4 regions of the Mesorhizobium sp. CA10 genome follow, and region 2 is predicted to be linked to each of the others. Evidence: predicted binding sites of a transcription regulator. Region 2 holds the regulator's gene; each other region holds the start of a gene.
The links. The regulator LexA, encoded in region 2, represses DNA repair genes until DNA is damaged. The targets are predictions, from matches to a motif close to TGTTCNNNNTGTGTTCNG.
Positions count from the first base shown of each region.

Region 1: LB535_RS16160 (ATP-dependent helicase) is a predicted target of LexA. The motif match lies at 2,807-2,824, and genes of this name have one in related genera.
Region 3: LB535_RS18190 (ATP-dependent helicase) is a predicted target of LexA. The motif match lies at 2,285-2,302, and genes of this name have one in related genera.
Region 4: LB535_RS20185 (helicase-related protein) is a predicted target of LexA. The motif match lies at 2,647-2,664, and genes of this name have one in related genera.

Region 1 covers NZ_JAIUHV010000007.1:23,471-28,338, forward strand. The annotation lists gene LB535_RS16155 (glucose/quinate/shikimate family membrane-bound PQQ-dependent dehydrogenase) at 370-2,682, opposite strand; gene LB535_RS16160 (ATP-dependent helicase) at 2,865-4,868, shown strand, end outside.
Region 2 covers NZ_JAIUHV010000003.1:611,382-616,249, forward strand. The annotation lists gene LB535_RS09975 (ComEC/Rec2 family competence protein) at 1-2,187, shown strand, start outside; gene lexA (transcriptional repressor LexA) at 2,224-2,958, opposite strand; gene kynU (kynureninase) at 3,391-4,638, shown strand; gene LB535_RS09990 (alpha/beta hydrolase) at 4,686-4,868, shown strand, end outside.
Region 3 covers NZ_JAIUHV010000008.1:164,077-168,944, forward strand. The annotation lists gene LB535_RS18190 (ATP-dependent helicase) at 178-2,259, opposite strand; gene LB535_RS18195 (hypothetical protein) at 2,404-2,571, opposite strand; gene LB535_RS18200 (hypothetical protein) at 2,705-2,887, shown strand; gene LB535_RS18205 (LysR substrate-binding domain-containing protein) at 3,158-4,126, opposite strand; gene LB535_RS18210 (hypothetical protein) at 4,240-4,868, shown strand, end outside.
Region 4 covers NZ_JAIUHV010000009.1:238,739-243,606, reverse strand. The annotation lists gene LB535_RS20185 (helicase-related protein) at 1-2,481, opposite strand, end outside; gene LB535_RS20180 (beta-ketoacyl-ACP reductase) at 3,179-3,901, opposite strand; gene LB535_RS20175 (acetyl-CoA C-acetyltransferase) at 4,021-4,868, opposite strand, start outside.

The DNA.
Region 1 (4,868 bases), on a different contig from region 2:
TCATGTCCGCCAGTCGGGGACACAATGAGATAGCGGGCTATATGTTTCGTCCTTGGGACCAATGCTTGTCATGTGCGACTTCAGTCGGAACCGATAGCCCGACTGGGGACTTGCGCCAGGAACGAACCAACCGACCCTCCGTTGCCCCACTGCTGGAAGCTCCCGCTACAGCGGTTGAGCACAAAGCAGAGGCTCCAGCGCTGGCGGGTTACGCGCTGGAGCCGTCTTAAAAGATTGGAGCAAGAAAATGGAAGACTATCGGAACAGTGTCCTGGAGGCTCGTTGGCTTCTCGCCGTGCCCGCGTCGCTTCTCCTGACCGTCCTGCTGGCCGGCTTCTTGCTTTCGTAGCAGGCCGGCCTCGCCCTGTCCTATTTCGACAGCGTGTAGGCCATCACGTAATCGCCCGGCTTGGTGCCGACCGAGCCATGACCGCCGGCGACGATGACGACGAACTGGCGGCCGTCGGCCACCGTATAGGTCATCGGCGTCGATTGGCCGCCCGCCGGCAGCCTCGCCCGCCAGAGCTGCCTGCCGGTGGTGAGGTCGTAGGCGCGCAGATAGTCGTCCACCGCGGCGCCTAGGAAAGCGACGCCGCCAGCCGTGATCATCGGCCCGCCTATGCCGGGAACGCCGACCTTGAGCGGCAAAGGCAGCGGCGTCATGTCGTAGACGGTGCCGTTGCGGTGCTTGTAGGCGATGTTTCCCGTCTTGAGGTCGACGCCGGCGACATAGCCCCAGGGCGGCGCCTGGCAGGGAATGCCGAGCGGCGACAGGAACGGTCCCATCACCACCGCGTAAGGCGCGCCTTCATTGCGGTTCAGCCCCTGCTCGCTGCCCTTGGTGTCGCCCGGCGGCGGCACGTCCGCGCGCGGGATGAGCTTCGAGGTGAAGGCGAGGTAGGTCGGCATGCCGAACATCACCTGCCGCACCGGATCGACCGCGACGCCGCCCCAGTTGAAGACGCCGAAATTGCCGGGATAGATCAGCGAGCCCTGCAGCGACGGCGGCGTGTAGCGTCCCTCATAGCGCAGCTTCTTCAATTCGATCCGGCACGCCAGCTGGTCGAACATGGTGATGCCCCACATGTCGGCGCCGGTCAGCGGCTTGGGATTGAAGGACAGGTCCGAGGCCGGCTGCGTCGGCGAGGCATGATCGCCCTCGATCGCGCCGCCGGGCGCCGGCACGTCTTTCACCGGAATGATCGGCTCGCCGGTGCGCCGGTCGAGCACGTAGAGATCGCCCTGCTTGGTCGGCCCGACCAGCGCCGGCACGACGCCGTTCGCGGTGGTGATGTCGACCAGCGACGGCTGCGCCGGCACGTCCATGTCCCACAGATCGTGATGCACGGTCTGCCGGACCCAGCGCAATTGCCCGGTGTTGAGATCGAGCGCGGTGATCGAGGAGGAGAATTTCTCGACATTGGCGCTGCGGCCCATGCCGAGCTGGTCCGGCGTCTGGTTGCCGAGCGGAACGTAGAGCAGTCCCAGCTTCTCGTCGGCGCTCGCCGTCGACCACATGTTGGGCGAGTTGTGGGTGTAGGTTTGCCCAGCGGGCAGCGGCGTCGTCACGTCCGGATTGCCGGAATCCCAATTCCATAGGAGCGCGCCGGTGCCGGCGTCGAAGGCGCGGATGACGCCGGACGGTTCCTCGGTCGAATAATTGTCGTTGACCGCGCCGCCGACGATGATCTTGCCGGCGACGATCAGTGGCGCCGACGTCGAATAGTAATAGCCCGACTTCGGATAGGGCATGTTGGCCATCAGGTTCAGCGTGCCGGCCTCGGCGAAGGACGGACACACCTGCCCGTTCGCGGCATCGAGCGCGATCAGCCGGGCGTCGGAGGTCGGCAGATAGATGCGCGCGGCGCAAGGCTGGCCGGCGGCGATCTTGGCGTCGGCATAATAGGACACGCCGCGGCAGGTCTGGTGCTGGCGGTTGGGGTCGAGCTTGATCTTCGGATCGTAGCGCCACTTCTCCTTGCCGCTCGCGGCATCGATAGCGATGGCGAAATTATGCGGCGTGCAAATGAACAGCGTATCGCCGATCTTCAGCGGCGTCACCTGATAGGTCGTCTCGCCGATATCGTCGGGGCCTTTCACGTCGCCGGTGCGATAGGTCCAGGCCGGCTGCAGCTTGGCGACGTTGTCCGGTGTGATCTGGTCGAGCGGCGAATAGCGCTGGCCGAAGGGCGTGCGGCCGTAGAACTGCCACTCGCCGGCCGGCATGTCGCCGCCGAGATTGGCGGCCGTCGCCGCCTTTTCGGTGCCCAGCGTGCCGCCGATATCCATGGGATCGGCGGTCATCGAATAACCGGCGACCGCGAGCGAGGCGAGCACGGCCAGGATCAGCGGCGCGCGTCCGTCCGGCCCCCGCAGCCCCCGCCTTGCCCACGGCGTCAAAAGCCACAGGGCAATGAGCACGATGACGCCGCCGCGCGGACCGAGCTGCCACCAGTCGAAGCCGATTTCCCAGACTGCCCAGCACAAAGTGGCGAGCACGAATAGCGCGTAGAGCCAGAGCGAGGTCGACCTGCGCCTGAACAACAGCCAGGCGGTGATCAGCAAGACCAGGCCCGCGATCAGGTAGTACCAGCTGCCGCCCAGCGCGATGAGCCAGATGCCGCCGCCGCCGAGAATGAGACCGATGAGGAAAAGGACGAGGGAGGTGATGGTGACAGCCAAGACGGTGCTCCTTCGACTGTTGCGCCTTTGCGGCCGCTCTGAGGCGACGGCGAGCCGTCCCTGCCCTGCCGGCAGCTTTCCCTCACCCGCTCCGGCTGTCAAGTTGCGGCCAGACACGCGAAACTAGAACAAAACGTAGACAGTTCTGGTCTTTCGCTGCCGAATCACTACATTCGGGAGCGATGTCGGGCTTTTCCGAAGAGATGCCTTTTTTCGATGAACCGAATGCGCGGCCCGCTGCGGCCCCATCCGGCATAGCCGCGCGCGCCATGGCCGCCCGCAGCGGGCAGAACAGCGCGCCCGATTATCTCAAGGGCCTGAACCCGGAGCAGCGCCTCGCCGTCGAGACCACCGAAGGCCCGGTTCTGGTGCTGGCCGGCGCAGGCACAGGCAAGACGCGGGTGCTCACCACGCGCATTGCCCACATCCTCAAAACCGGAAAGGCCTGGCCTTCAGAAATCCTGGCCGTGACTTTCACCAACAAGGCCGCGCGCGAGATGAAGCAGCGCATCGGCCTGTTGATTCACGAACAGGTTGAGGGCATGCCCTGGCTCGGCACCTTCCACTCGATCGGCGTGAAGCTGCTTCGGCGCCACGCCGAGCTGGCCGGGCTGAAATCGGATTTCACCATTCTCGACACCGACGACGTGGTGCGGCTGATCAAGCAACTGATCCAGGCCGAAGGGCTGGACGACAAGCGCTGGCCGGCCAAGACCTTCGCCCAGATGCTCGACAACTGGAAGAACAAGGGCCTTGGCCCGGACGAAATAGCGGAAGGCGATGCGCGCAGCTTCGGCAACGGCAAGGGCCGCCAACTCTACAAGGCCTACCAGGAACGGTTGCAGACGCTGAATTCCTGCGACTTCGGCGACCTGCTCTATCACCCGATCCGCATCTTCCGCGCCTATCCGGACGTGCTGAAGGACTACCACCGCAAGTTCAAATACATCCTCGTCGACGAGTATCAGGACACCAACACCGCGCAATACATGTGGCTGCGGCTCCTGGCGCAGAGGCCGGAAGGCAAGCCGATCTCCCCCCTCGAGGGGGAGATGTCCGGCAGGACAGAGGGGGGCGCCTCGCGCCGACAGGCCGGTGGGGCACCACCCCCCTCTGTCGGCTCCGCCGACATCTCCCCTTCAAGGGGGGAGATTGGGCGCTCTCCCTCCGAGGGCCGAAGCAAGTCCCCCGTAAACATCTGCTGCGTCGGCGACGACGACCAGTCGATCTACGGCTGGCGCGGCGCCGAGGTCGACAACATCCTGCGCTTCGACAAGGATTTTCCGGGCGCCACCATCATCCGGCTGGAGCGCAACTACCGTTCCACCGCGCATATATTGGGTGCCGCCTCCCACCTCATCGCTCACAATGAGGGCCGCTTCGGCAAGACGCTGTTCACCGACCGCGACGACCCCGAGGACGACAAGGTTCACGTCCACGCCGCCTGGGACTCGGAGGAAGAGGCCCGCGCCATCGGCGACGCCATCGAGGCCTATCAGCGGCAAAAGCATAACCTCAACGACATGGCGATCCTGGTGCGCGCCTCCTTCCAGATGCGCGCCTTCGAAGACCGTTTCATCACGCTCGGCCTGAACTACCGCGTCATCGGCGGCCCGCGCTTCTACGAGCGCTTGGAAATCCGCGATGCATTGGCCTTTTTCCGCGTCGTCGCCAATGGCGGCGACGACCTTGCCTTCGAACGCATCGTCAACGTGCCGAAGCGCGGGCTGGGCGAAGCCACCATCCGCCAGATTCACGACACGGCCCGCGCCATGCGCGTCCCCATGCTGGAGGCCGCCGCAACGCTCGCCGAAAGCGACGAGCTGAAGCCGAAGCCGCGCGCGGCGCTGCGCGAGGTCGCAGCCAATTTCGAGCGCTGGCAGAAGGCGCTAGAAACCACCCCGCATACCGAGCTTGCCGAGACCATCCTGGAGGAAAGCGGCTACACCGACATGTGGAAGAACGACCGTTCGGCGGATTCGCCCGGGCGGCTGGAAAACCTCAAGGAGCTGATCCGCTCCATGGAGGAGTATGAATCGCTGCGTTCCTTCCTCGAGCATGTCGCGCTGGTGATGGAGGCCGAGCAGGGCGAGTCGCAAGATGCGGTCTCGATCATGACGCTGCATTCTGCCAAGGGCCTCGAATTCGAGACCGTCTTCCTGCCCGGCTGGGAGGAAGGCCTGTTC
Region 2 (4,868 bases):
GTCGGCTTTCTGCTGGTGCCGGTGTTCCTGGCAGCCGGCGTGATCTGTTACTTCTCGCTGAGCGCCGAGCCGGACCTCTACAGGCCGCTCGCGGCGGTCGCCCTGATGGCGGTCTGCGCGGCGGTCTCGCGTTCCCGGCACAGAACGCACCTTGTCTTCATGGCGGCGTTTTTCTGCGCCTTGGGCTTTCTCGCGGCCAAGGTCGAGACCTGGCGGATGGCGACCCCGATGCTAGGTTCCGAAATCCAGACACGGCTGACGGGCCGCCTCGTCACTGCCGAGGCGATGGCCAACGGCCGTGTCCGGCTCACCATAGATCTGATATCCACGGAGCGTCCGAAGCTGCGCTACGCGCCGGACCGCATCAGGCTGTCGGCGCGCAGGATCCCGTCCGACATGACAGCCGGGTCGATGCTGACCGGCTATGCCAAGCTGCTGCCGCCGACAGGTCCGGTCAGGCCGGACAGCTACGACTTTTCGTTCGACAGCTATTTTGCCGGCATCGGCGCCAGCGGCTTTTTCCTGGGCGATCCGAAACTTGTCGCGTCGACCCCGACTGCGGCAACGGAAGTGCCGTTTGGCGCGCGCGTGGCATCGGCCATAGAAAATGCTCGCGAGGGGATTGCCGACCACATCAGGAGCAGCATCGGCGGTTCCGAGGGCGAGATCGCGGCGGCGCTGATCGTCGGCGTTCGTGCCGGCATTCCGGAAGCCATCAACGAGTCGATGCGACGGACCGGCATCTACCACATCATTTCGATCTCCGGCCTGCACATGGCGCTGGTCGCCGGCACGATCATGGTCCTGCTACGCGGCGCCTTCGCGCTGTTTCCGGATTTCTCGTCGCGCCGGCCGGTGAAGAAATATGCCGCTGGCATCGCGCTGGCGTCGATCGCCGCCTATCTCGTGATCTCCGGCATCGTGGTGGCGGCCGAGCGAAGCTTCATCATGCTTGGCGTGATGCTGGTCGCCGTGCTTTTCGACCGCGCAGCGCTGACCATGCGCAACCTGGCGATCTCTGCCATCGCCGTCATCCTGGTCTCGCCGCACGAAGTGGTCGGCCCGAGCTTCCAGATGTCCTTCGCTGCCACCGCCGCCCTGGTCGGCGCCTATGCCGGCTTCGCCGACTATCGCGCCGGCAAAACGACCGCGCCGCCGGCAAAGCGTTCGTTTCTCGGGTTCCTATCGCGAAAACTGGCGATTGGAGCGGGTGGCGCCGCCGTGACGTCGCTCATCGCGGGCAGCGCGACATTGTTGTTTGCCATCTGGCACTTCCAGCGGGTGTCGCCGCTCAGCCTGCTGGCCAATCTGGCGGTCATGCCGATCGTCTCACTGATCGTCATCCCGTTCGCCGTGCTGAGCGCGCTGGCCATGCCCTTCGGCTTCGACGGTCCGTTCCTCTTTGTCATGGGCAAAGGCCTGACGGCGATGATCGCCATTTCGGCATGGATTTCCGAGCGCTCACCGGTCGACGCCGTGGGGCTGATCTCAATCCAGTCGGTGCTGCTGGCGACGGTCGCGCTGGTCATCGCGACGATGGCCACCACCTGGCTGAGGCTTGCCGCCGTACCTTTCGCGCTCGCTGCGCTGCTGGCCATTCCGCATGTCCGCACACCGGACGTGCTTATCTCGGAGGATGCGCATCTGGTGGCGATGCCGATCGGCGGCGGCGAGCTTGCCGTCAATCGCGAACGCTCCAACGAGTTCACCACCGACAACTGGAAACGGGCGCTGAAAGCCGAGGAGATCGTGCCGCCGGAAAGGTTCGCCAAAGATACGCTGGACATTGCCGATCCCGTCGACCTGCCGCCCGGCTCGCCCTTCTATTGCAGCGGCGATCTCTGCATCGGCCGGCATCCTTCCGGCGCGATCGTCGCGCTCGCCGAGACCCGCGACGCCGCCCGGCCGGCCTGCGGTTTCGCCGACCTCATCGTCATCAACGACGCCACGGCCTATAACCCATGCCGCGATCCGCGTGTGCTCGTCGTCACCAAGCGGCAGCTGGCGCGCGACGGCAGCGCCGCCGTTTTCTTCGATCCGCAATCGGCAACCGCGCGGCCAACCGTCCGCCACGCGGTCGTAGAACCATACCGACCCTGGCACGAGCAGCGAAAATACACGCGCGAGGCGAGGGGACTGGCGCCCTATAAGCAGCCGGAAAAACCAGCCGCCGCACCGGCCCAATAGACTGTCGTTCGGGCGAAGAAGGCCGGCCAGTTCTGCTCAGTAGCGGCGGATGAGTCCCACGAGCTTGCCTTGAACCTTGACCCGGTCCGGTCCGAAGATCCGGGTCTCATAGGCTGGGTTGGCGGCCTCGAGCGCGATCGAGGCACCCTTGCGGCGGAAACGCTTAAGCGTCGCCTCCTCATCGTCGACCAGCGCCACCACGATCTCACCCGGGCTTGCGGTGTTGGCATTGCGGATGATGACGGTGTCGCCATCGAAGATGCCGGCCTCGATCATCGAGTCGCCCTTGACCTCCAACGCGTAATACTCGCCGCCCATGATCATGTCCGGCGGCACCGAGATCGAATGCGTCTGGTGCTGGATGGCGTCAATCGGCACGCCGGCGGCGATGCGGCCCATCACCGGAATGGATACGGCCGCCGCGGCCTCGTCGTCATTGCTTGGCGTCGGGGTGCGCGATGGCGTCGTTGGCTTGACCTGGCGACTGAGATTGCCTTGGCCGCCTTGGATGATGCTCGGCGAAAACTTCTTCGCGGCATTCAGGCCAGGCGCGATCGAGTCGGGCAGGCGCAGCACTTCCAGCGCGCGCGCCCGGTTCGGCAGCCGGCGAATGAAGCCGCGTTCTTCCAGCGCCGTGATCAGCCGGTGGATGCCGGACTTGGAGGCAAGGTCGAGCGCCTCCTTCATCTCATCGAATGATGGAGGAATCCCGCTCTCCTTCAGGCGTTCATGGATGAACATCAGGAGTTCATGTTGTTTGCGCGTCAGCATCGGCGGCCCCCACGGGTTCTGAAACCAGAATCAGAAAAACAAACCCAGAACAAACACTATCTGTTCCAGTTGTGTTCCGCAACCGTTTAAAGTTTAGTGAATTTGTTAACGCTGCCGAAACAATGTCGCATCCGGTGATGCCTTGGCCGCCCTTGTAGGACAGCGGCATTGATTCCGCTCGATTTTGGAGCTTCGTTAAGCTGAAACAAGAGCCGACACGATCACGAAGCGGCGGATGGGATCACGTCGGCTCGTTCCGTAAGCGCGCCGCACCGTGAACGAAACGAATCCAAAATGCCAACCTTGGCGAAGTTCCGATCCGCAGTCTTCGCCGTCTATGGACCAGCTAACATAGGACCAAAGGTTCTTGCCCTGTCGCCGAGGGTGGTGAGACAACCCCCTTGGCCAGATCGAAACGGAGGGGGCAGCACAATGAGGGGAATTCCTGATCTCGCCGAAGTCGAGGCGATGGATGCCGCGGATCCGCTGCGCGCCATGCGCGATCGCTTCGTCTTGCCGGAAGACGTCATATACCTCGACGGCAATTCGCTGGGCGCTGCTTCGATCGACGCCTTCAGCGAGATCGAGACTGCCGCGAGGCAGGAATGGGCGCGGGATCTCATTCGCGCCTGGAACACCGCCGGCTGGTTCGATATGCCCATCGAGCTGGGTGACCAGCTAGGACGGCTGATCGGCGCGAAACCCGGCCAGACGGTCGTTTGCGACACGACTTCGATCAACATCTACAAGGTCCTGCATGCGGCACTTACAATGCGGCCCGAGCGTTCGGTGATCGTTGCCGAGGGCGACAGCTTTCCGACCGACCTCTACATGGCGGAAGGCGTCGCATCGACGCGGCCCGGCACGGTGCTGCGGCTCGAAGGCGCCGATGCCCCGACGATTGAGGAACTGGTCGACGATCGCGTCGCGGTCATCCTGGTCAACCACGTCAACTACAAATCCGGCCGGCTGCGCGACATGGCGGCGCTCACCCGCAAGGCTCATGAAGCCGGCGCGCTGATCGTCTGGGACCTCTGCCACACGGCGGGTGCGCTGCCGGTGGATCTCGACGGCTCTAATGCCGATTTCGCCATTGGCTGCACCTACAAGTATCTCAATGGCGGGCCGGGCTCGCCAGCCTTCATCTACGCCGCGAACCGCCACCACCGCGACATTCGCCAGCCGCTCAGCGGCTGGTGGGGCCATGCCCGGCCTTTCGCGTTCGAGCAGGGCTACGCCGCGGGCACGGGCATCCGGCGGTTCCTGTGCGGAACGCAGCCGGTGCTGTCGATGCGCGCGCTGAAAGGCGCGCTGGATATGTGGAACGATGTCGACATCAGGGCCGTGCGGGGAAAAAGCGTCGCGCTGACGGACCTGTTCATCCGGCTTGTCGAAGCCAAATGCGGCGGCTTCGGTCTTGAGCTGGAGAGCCCGCGCTCAGGCGCAGAACGCGGCAGCCAGGTATCGTTCGCCCATCCAAATGGCTACCAGGTGATGCGCGCCTTGATCGAGCGCGGCGTGATTGGCGATTTCCGCGCGCCATCCACCATTCGTTTCGGCTTCACGCCGCTCTATGTCGGTTACCGCGATGTCTGGAATGCGGTCGAGGTGCTGCAGGACATCCTGCGCACTGGCATCTGGCAAGACGCGCGCTTTGCCGTCAAAGCGACCGTTACCTGACTTTGAATCGGCGATGCCGAACAAACGACCTGATCGCGGAGGCACCGTTGCTGGGACATCGCATTGCCGACTGGGACGACGCCTACGCAAATGGCGCAAATATCGCGGGCGGCGACCGCTGGCCGGCGGCGTGGGATGGGCCGGCGCGGGCATTCCGCGAAAGGCTGCTGTCAGAGGGCAGGGCGCGGCTCGATGTTGTCTACGGCGAAGCGCCGCGCAATCGCTTCGAC
Region 3 (4,868 bases), on a different contig from region 2:
TCGTCAGTTGGCTGCGGAGGCGGCGAGCCTCCCTGGCTGGGGAAGGACGCCACACAACGCGGCTTGCGGCGGGAGGTTCCACGCATGCCGCTGTTTTCTCAAGGATGGCGTGCCCCCCGCTGACGCAGAGACAAATCGGGCTCTTTGTCTTGCAGTCGGCTGGAACGGCCAGGCAGCCTATTTCCACATGCCGCGCATGCGGGCGCCGAGATCGACCTTGACGCCCGGCCGCTGGCGCGGGTCGTTCTTGAGCGCGGCGCTCGCCCAGGACGACTGCTCGAAGGCCGAAAGCATCGAGGCCGGGATGAAGCGCGTGCGCGAGGCATAGACGTGGCGGTCGCCGCGCGCCGCCTGGTTGTGCGGATAAAAGCGCTGCGGCACGACGAGATGCAGGCTGTCCTTGGCCCGGGTCATCGCCACATAGAGCAGGCGCCGCTCCTCCTCGATGTCCTCCTTGGTGCCGACGCCGAGATCGGCCGGGATGCAGCCGTCGACGGTGTTGAGCACGAAGACGTTCTTCCATTCCTGGCCCTTGGCCGAATGGATGGTCGACAGGATGAGATAATCCTCGTCGCGATGCGGCGGCCCGGCCTGGTCGCTTGTGGCGTCGGGCGGGTCGATGGTGAGCTCGGTCAGGAAGCGCTCGCGCGACGGATATGTCGATGCGATCTGCTCAAGCTGGAGGAGATCGGCCCGGCGCGTGATCGCATCCTCATGGATGCGCTCCAGATGCGGCTCGTACCACAGCCTGATCCGCTCGAGGTCGGCCGGCCATTTGGCGCCGGCGCGTAAGCCGCCATAGATGTCGAGGAAGACCGGCCAGTCCTGCGCCGCGCGCTGCGGCGGCCGGAACCGGGCGAGGCCCAGCGTCTCGTCCAGCGACGTCGCCATGGCGTCGACGATCTGCGAGGCGGCGGACGGGCCGATGCCCGGCATAAGCTGCAGCACGCGAAAACCGGCGACGCGGTCGCGCGGGTTCTCGGCAAAGCGCAGCATCGCCAGCATGTCCTTGACATGCGCGGCATCGAGGAATTTCAGCCCGCCGAACTTGACGAAGGGAATGTTGCGGCGCGTCAGCTCCACCTCCAGCGGCCCGCTATGGCTCGAGGTGCGGAACAGCACCGCCTGTGCCTTCAGCGCCGTGCCCGCCTCGCGCTCGGCCAGGATCGCCTGGCATACATAGTTGGCCTGCTCGGCCTCGTCGCGCACGCTGACCAGTTGCGGCTTGTGCGAGGACCGGCGCTCGGTCCACAGATTCTTGGTGAAGCGCTCGCTGGCCTCGCCGATCACCTTGTTGGCGGCGGCCAGGATCGTCTCGGTCGAGCGGTAGTTACGCTCCAGCATGATGACCGCGGCTGCTTGCACGAACTGCTTTGGGAAATCGAGGATGTTGCGCACTTCGGCAGCGCGGAAGGAATAGATCGACTGCGCGTCGTCGCCCACCACGGTCAGCCCGGCGCCGTCCGGCTTCAGCGCCAGAAGGATCGAGGCCTGCAGCCGGTTTGTGTCCTGGTATTCGTCAACCAGCACATGGTCGAAGCGGGAACCAAGATGCGCCGCGATCTCCGGCTCGGTCGCCATCTGCGCCCAATAGAGCAGGAGGTCGTCGTAATCGAGCACGTTCTGCGCCTGCTTGGCCTCGACATAGGCCGCGAACAGCTCTTTCAGCTGTTCGGCCCATCCTGAGCACCAGGGGAAGGCTGAGCCAAGCACTTCTCCCAGCGGCGCCTGCGCATTCACCGCCCGCGAATAGATCTGCAGGCAGGTGCCTTTGGTGGGGAAGCGGCTTTCGGTCTTCGAGAATCCCAGCTCGTGCCGGGCAAGGTTCATCAGGTCGGCCGAATCCTCGCGGTCATGGATGGTGAAGGCCGGGTCGAGGCCGATCTGCTCGGCATAGTCGCGCAGCAGTCGCGCGCCGATGCCGTGGAAAGTGCCGGCCCAGGCGAGTGCGTCGGCGATGATTGCCGCGTCGCGCCCCAGCACCTCGCCGGCGATGCGCTCGACCCGCTTGGCCATCTCGGCCGCCGCGCGGCGCGAGAAGGTCATCAACAGAATGCGGCGCGGATCGGCGCCCTTGACGATCAGATGGGCGACGCGATGCGCCAGCGTGTTGGTCTTGCCGGAGCCGGCGCCGGCGATCACCAGCAGCGGCGCCGCCACCTTGCCGTCGCCATGCATCACCGCCAGCCGCTGCTCGTCGTTCAGCCGGCCAAGATAGGCGGGCGCCTCGAAGGACGAATCACGAGCGGCGATGTTCATCGCCCATCAAGCATCGTTTCCGCTTTGTTCGCAATAATTTCCTCGGCCCGCGCGAGGGGGAGAGGTGGCCGCGAAGCGGCCGGAGAGGGGCTGCGCCGGCATCCACGCTTCACCGGAAGGGGCTATTCCCAATCGAAAGAGCCGCTACCGCTTCGGCTCGACCCCCATCGCCGCCGACTGGCGCCGCAAATTGCGCCTCTCGTCGCCCGGCATATCCAGTGGCGCGACGTCTCCAGGCACCTCGTGGATGATCCTCACGGCAACGCGATAGGCGGTGTAGGCAAAAAGCCCGGCAAGCAGAAGGCGGACCATAATCAGTTTCCTCGTTGCGTTCGATTGGCTCGGGATTCCAACCGGACTCGGATCGGTTGGTTCCCGCCGGTCAACGCAACCAAACCGCCACCGCCCCGTTTGCCCCTCAAGGAGCGAACGAGAGGAGGTCGTCATGAAGAAGCTTCCTGTGCTGCTGGCTCTTGCGGCAGGGCTCGTGCTCGCCGCCTGCGACAACAGCGTGCCGCCCACCAAGGCGCCGGGCGATGAAGTCAACCAGAACCCTCAGGTCGACAAGAACCCTGTGCCGAAGTCGACCACCGGCGGAGACCAGCCGGGCACGCCGCCGAAGCAATAGCGCCAACGCCCGGCTTGCCGAGATTATCGTCGGGCCGAAACGAAGAAGGCCGGCGCTGCTTGGGAGGAAGCTGGGTAGCGCCGGCCAAGCGGGAAAATCAGGCCCGCCGCACAACACAAGATAGCTGAGTCTCCGCTTCGCGTCATGGTGCGATCACGGTAGCCGGCTATGGAGCCACCGGAAAATCACGAAAATTCTGCAGGGCCCGTCATTGCGAGGCCTCCGATGGTGCGGGATTCGCTCAAGTGAGCATCCGTGGAAGACTGGCCTTCACGCCATCGCCACGCGCCGTACCGGCACGTTGGCGATCTCGATGTCCAACTGGCGCTGCGTCAGCGCCGCTTCAGCCATGATCCACCGCTTGAACAGCTCGACCTTGCGGGCGCCGACCGCCTTGATGGGGCTGACGAAATACCAACCCGCCGTGTTGGGATGGTGGACCGCGAAGGGGGCCACCAGCCGCTCGGCGCGGATGTCGCTTGCCATATAGGCGCGGTTGGCGACGGCAAAGCCCATGCCGGCATTGGCCGCTTCGTAGGACATCATGCAGCTATCGAAATAGACGCTCCTCGTTTCGCCAAGCACGAAGCTTGCGCCGGCAAAGCCCAGCCACGACTGCCAGTTCTGCGTGCACGTGTCAGAGTGTAGCAGCGTGAAGTAGCGCAGATCCTCCGGCACGACCTTCGACAGCGGTTTGTCGCCCAGCACCTCATGGAAGAGTTTGCGGCTGCACACCGGCGTCAGGTCTTCCTTGAACAGCAGCTCCGACGTGAGACCGGGGAAATTGCCGTCGCCATAACGGATTTCGAGGTCGTATTCCGAAGTCGAGAATTCATGCGTGGCGTAAGAGGTCGACACCCGCATCTCAATATCAGAATATTGATGCTGGAAGGCCGAAAGGCGCGGAAACAGCCAGCGCGCCGCAAAGGTCGGCAGCACGCAGATCCGCAACACATGCGCCTGCGACTGGCCGGTTGCCTCCATGCTGGCCGCCACTATCCGCTCCAGCGCCTCGCGCACGCGCGCCACATAGGTCTCGCCCTCCGGCGTCAGCGACACCGCGTTGCCGCCACGCTCGAAGATCTTGAAACGCAGCTGATCCTCCAGGCTCTTGACGCGCTGGCTGACGGCGGAAGCGGTGATGAATTGCTCTTCGCCGGCGCGCGTGAAATTCCTGTGCCTCGCGGCGCTCTCCACGATTTTCAGTGAGTTGAGGTTGACCTGACTGAGCAGTCGCACGGGGTTTTCGACCTTAAGCTGGGCTTACGCTACCACCAGCATTCCTAAATTTACAGGGGTAGGCGTTTAAATGACTGTTAACCAAGTGTTGCCCCCATTTTGGAGAAAATAGAATGAACGCCCATACAATTCCCGAACTGCGCTGTGCAATGAGCCGCGAGGCCATCATTGGTCATGAGACCTCCTGGAAAGTGTCGGGTTTCGGCGTCGCCCAGTATCGTCACGGTTACGACCCGGCTCTGCTTGCCGCCATCGAAGAAGCGGCGCTCAAATTGAAGGGCAGCCATGCCGTCCACAAGCACCTCGACCTCACCTTCATCACTGGTGCCGACCGCTATATTCCCGAGATCAAGGAGCTCTTGCACGACAAGCTGCGCCTGGAAAGATTGTCCGACATGATGGGAACCAAGCTCGAGCCCTATCCGCTGTCGATCGTCGGCTCGACCGTCACCTTCATGAATCCAAGGGATGGCGCGGTCGAATGGCATTGCGACGGCGTTCCGGTGACGGAGCTCATTCCGCTGTCGATCAGCGATCCTCTCATCGGCGGTCATCTGGAAATCTACTGCGACGATTCCGAGACCGGCCGCTCGATCCTGGAATCCGGCCGCGAGCTGCCGCGCAACAAGATCATGCGCATCGACCACAAGATGAATTACGCCACGCTCGGCCAGTTCCTCGGTGTGCTCCACCGCACCGCGCCGATCCAGCTCGGCGAGCGCGTCACCCTGGTGCTCAACCA
Region 4 (4,868 bases), on a different contig from region 2:
GAGCTTCGCCTTAACCTCGGCGGCCGGCTTGGCCTCCGAGCGATAGCCGAGACCTTTCAGGATCTCCTCCATGTCGTCGGCCGTGGCGCCGAGGATCGACATCATCGGCGGCGTCACCATGAAGGCGTGACCGTCATAGGCGCCGTCCGGACGCTGGCCGAGGCCGGGCTTCCAGTTGGTTGCCGGGCGGATGAGGTCGGCAAGCCGCTCGAGGATATCGACGCGCACGGCGCGGCGGCCGAGATTGCGGTAGCCGGCGAGCTTATAGAAGGTCTTGTCGAAGGCCGGGTCGATGACGACCGAGGTGCGGCCGGAAGCCAGCGCATGCACCACATCGCCGAAGCCGGGCTTGTCCTTGCCGTCGTTCTTCAGCGCCCAGAGCAACGTCACCAGGCTAGCCGGCGCCGGCTTGATCAGCGCCGGCACGAAGACATGGTAGGCGCCGAAGCGGACGCCGAGGCGGCGAAGCGCTGCGCGGCCTTCCTGGTCGAGCGACTTCATCTCCTCCGCGATGTCGCGGCGATTGATCAGGCCGAAATGCTCGACCAGCTGGAAGGCGATGCCGCGCGCGATGCCGGCGAGCTGGTCGGCATTCTTCAGGTCGACCAGCGGCTTCAAAAGCGTTTCGATCTGGAAATTGACGAAACGCTCGGCGCGCGCCGCGACCTTGTCGCGGGCGGGGCCGGTCAGCTGCTCGTCGGCAAGCAGAACCAGGCGCGGCTTCAGCGCCTCGTCGGCGGCGACCAGCGTGCCGATCGGCGCGCCGATCCAGCGCAGGACACCGTCCGAGCCCAAAGCCAGGTCGCCATTGGCGCAGGCGGCAAAGCGCTCGGCGCGCGCCTCGAACTCGGCCGCGAGCGCCTTTTGGGCGGCGGTGCGCACCGCCTTGGCGTCCTCGCCGCCGGCGCTCTGGTCGGCGGTGAAGCGGAACCCCTGCAACTCGCCGACGTGATGGCCTTCGACGAGGACGGTTCCGGACGGGCTGATTTCGGCTTCAGGCATGGTATTTTCTCTAAGGCGCCGCATGAGGACGGAAGTCCTGCGGTCTACGAAGCGTTTCGTCAACCGCTCATGCAGCGCATCCGACAATCTGTCTTCGATTTCGCGCGTCTTTTCCTGCCAGTGTAGCTGATCGGCCAGCCAGCCGGGGCGGTTGGAGACGAAAGTCCAGGTGCGGATCTGCGCGATCCGGTGCGACAGCGTGTCGATATCGCCTTCCGTCGTGTCGGCGCGCCGCACCTGCTCGGCCATGTAATTCTCATCGACATGGCCGTGACGCGCAAGGTCCATATAGATCGAGGCGATAAGATCGGCATGCTGTGCCGGCGCGATCTTGCGATAGTCGGGGAGCGCGCAGGCTTCCCAAAGCAGCGCCACGCGCTCCTTGCCGGTGGCCAAGCCGCGGATGTCGCCGTCGCGCGATAGCTGCTCCAGTGCCTGCGCATCCACCGCCGGCAACGCGCGGGTCAGCCCTTCGACAGGCGCATTGGCCTCGATCGAGCGCTTCAGCGCATCGAGGCTGGAAAAGTCGAAATCGGCGGTGCGCCACTGCAGCACCTTCACCGGATCGAAATCGTGTCCCTCGATCTTGGCGACCAGATCCTCGTCGAACGGGTCGACCTGGCCGGTGACGCCGAACGTCCCGTCGCGCAGGTGCCGGCCGGCGCGGCCGGCTATCTGGCCAAGCTCGGCGGCGGTCAGGTTGCGGTATTGATAGCCGTCGAACTTGCGGTTCTGAGCGAAGGCGACGTGATCGAGATCGAGGTTCAGGCCCATGCCGATGGCGTCGGTGGCGACGAGATAGTCGACATCGCCGGACTGGAAGATCTCCACCTGGGCATTTCGGGTGCGCGGGGAAAGAGCGCCGAGCACGACGGCAGCACCCCCCTGCTGGCGGCGGATCAGCTCGGCGATGGCATAGACCTCGTCGGCCGAGAAGGCGACGATCGCCGTGCGCCGCGGCAGCCGAGTGAGCTTCTTCGAGCCGGCATAGGCAAGGTGCGACAGGCGCGGCCGCGTCACCACCGACACGCCCTTCAACAGGCGCTGCAGGATGCCATGCATGGTGGCCGCGCCCAGGAGCAGCGTCTCCTGGCGGCCGCGCAGATGCAGGATGCGATCGGTGAAGATATGGCCGCGCTCGAGATCGCCGGCGAGCTGCACCTCGTCGATGGCGACGAAGGCGGCGTCGGTCTCGCGCGGCATCGCCTCGACGGTGCAAACCGAATACCTTGCGCCGGCGGGCACGATCTTCTCCTCGCCGGTGATCAGCGCCACCTTATGGGCGCCGACCTTCTCGCAGACGCGCGCATAGACCTCGCGGGCAAGCAGCCTCAGCGGCAAGCCGATGACACCGGTCTCATGCGCGACCATTCGCTCGATGGCGAGATGCGTCTTGCCGGTGTTGGTCGGGCCCAGCACGGCCGTCACGTCGCGGCCCGAAAGGATCAGCGGCTGGGAGTGTTTCGGCTGGATGTTCATCGGCTCGGAAATAAGGTTTCTGCCGCTCGTAGTCTGAAGCACGGCGCTGCCGCCGCGTGTGACAGGCGACACATAGGGACTTCGGGCGTGAAGCGAAAGCGGAATGTTCCCTCGCGAAGTGGCTATGCCGGAGGGGGTAGCCAAAATCGGCTGCTTGTTAACAGCTGGAACGAGTCTGGAACGAATCAGCGACGAATCGGTGACTCGTTCTGATTCAGGTTTTGTTCACGGCTATATGTGGATTTTTTGACGGTGAGTCTCACCACATGCTGAATCGCCGAATTGGCCCAATTCCTGCTTGGCCTCGGCCGGACCCCGGTCGTCGTTAACCTTTGCCGAACAACGGTCAGGCCCGACCTGAGGGCAGACTTCAACGGTCTGAAATTGTTGACTTTTCTTAATCGCTTTTAACGAGTTCGGTGACGTTTGCACCGTCCACTGTTAACTTTCCGGCCAAAGCCGGAACGAATCGGCGACGAATCAGCGATCTGGCGGTTTTCCCGGTTTGTTCACCCCTAGATATGGTGTTATCCACAGCTTGCCCACCGAGAATTCACAGCTTGTCGCAGCGGTTATGCACAGAACGTGGCTGCGGCCGTTAACTTTTGCGTGCCGAATTGAGGCAAGGTGTCGCGCCGGGCTGCCGGCGGGACAAAAAGGCGGCTCCGGTGCCGGAGCCGCCTGGCAACAAATGGTATCAGGCGAAATACTGGCCGCCATTGGCGGTGATGGTCGAGCCGGTGATGAAGCCGGCTTCGTCAGAAGCCAGGAAGACGACGCAGCGCGCGATCTCTTCCGGCTCGCCGAGGCGACCGACCGGGATCTGAGCGATGATCGACTCCCGTACTTTTTCCGGCACGGCCATGACCATGTCGGTGGCGATGTAGCCGGGGCAGACGACATTGACGGTAATGCCGGCGCGAGCCCCCTCTTGAGCCAGCGCCTTGGTGAAGCCGATATCGCCGGCTTTCGAGGCCGAATAATTGACCTGGCCCATCTGACCCTTCTGGCCGTTGATCGAGGAAATGGTGATGACGCGGCCGAACTTGCGGTCGCGCATGCCGCTCCACAAAGGATGCGTCATGTTGAAGACGCCGGACAGATTGGTGTCGATCACTTCCTTCCACTGTGCGGGCGTCATCTTGTGGAACATGGTGTCGCGAGTAATGCCGGCATTGTTGACCAGCACGGAGACCGGACCGAGATCGGCCTCCACCTGCTTGATGCCTGCGGCGCAGGCCTCGTAGTCGGCGACGGACCATTTGTAGACGGGGATACCTGTCTCGGCCTTGAATTTCTGGGCCGCCTCGTCATTGCCGGCATAGTTCGCCGCGACCGAATAGCCGGCGGTCTTCAAGGCGACCGATATCGCCGCGCCGATGCCGCGTGTTCCGCCCGTGACGATTGCTACTTTGGTCATGTGTGCTCCTCCCTGTTGATCGGAGGAGCGAGTAGGGAGTAGCGAATAGCGAGTAGGGGATTGAAGCCTGCTGCGCCGACGCCGTTTTCCCTATTCGCTACTCCCTATTCGCTATTCGCTCAGTTCAGCGCTTCCACGCACATCGCAACGCCCATGCCGCCGCCGATGCACAGCGTGGCAAGGCCCTTCCTGGCGCCGCGGCGACGCATCTCGTAGACCAGCGTGTTGAAGACGCGGGCGCCCGAAGCGCCGATCGGATGGCCGATGGCGATGGCGCCGCCGTTGACGTTGACGATCGAGGGATCCCAGCCCATGCCCTTGTTGACGGCGCAGGCCTGCGCGGCGAACGCCTCGTTGGCCTCGACGAGGTCGAGGTCCTTGACCGACCAGCCGGCCTTCTCCAGCGCCCGCTTCGAAGCGGGAATAGGCCCTGTGCCCATGATCGCCGGATCGACGCCGGCGGTCGCCCAGGAGGCGATGCGCACCAGCGGGGTGATGCCGCGCCGCACGGCCTCGGCCTCGGTCATCAGCAGCGCGCCGGCGGCGCCGTCATTGATGCCCGACGCGTTGGCGGCGGTGACCGTGCCGTCCTTGTCGAAAGCGGGCTTCAGCTTGGTCATGGCGTCGAGCGTCGCGCCGTGCCGGATGTACTCGTCCTGGTCGACTGTTGTGTCGCCCTTCTTGCCCTTGATGGTGAAGGCGACGATCTCGTCCTTGAACTTGCCGGCCTTCTGCGCAGCCTCCGCCTTGTTCTGCGAGGCGAGCGCGAACTCGTCCTGGGTTTCGCGGGTGATCTGGAACTGGCGGGCGACGTTCTCGGCGGTGTTGCCCATATGGTAGCCATTGAAGGCATCCCACAGGCCGTCCTTGATCATGGTGTCGATCATCTTGTAGTCCCCCATCTTGACGCCGGCGCGCAGGTACTCGGCATGCGGCGACATCGACATCGATTCCTGGCCGCCGGCAA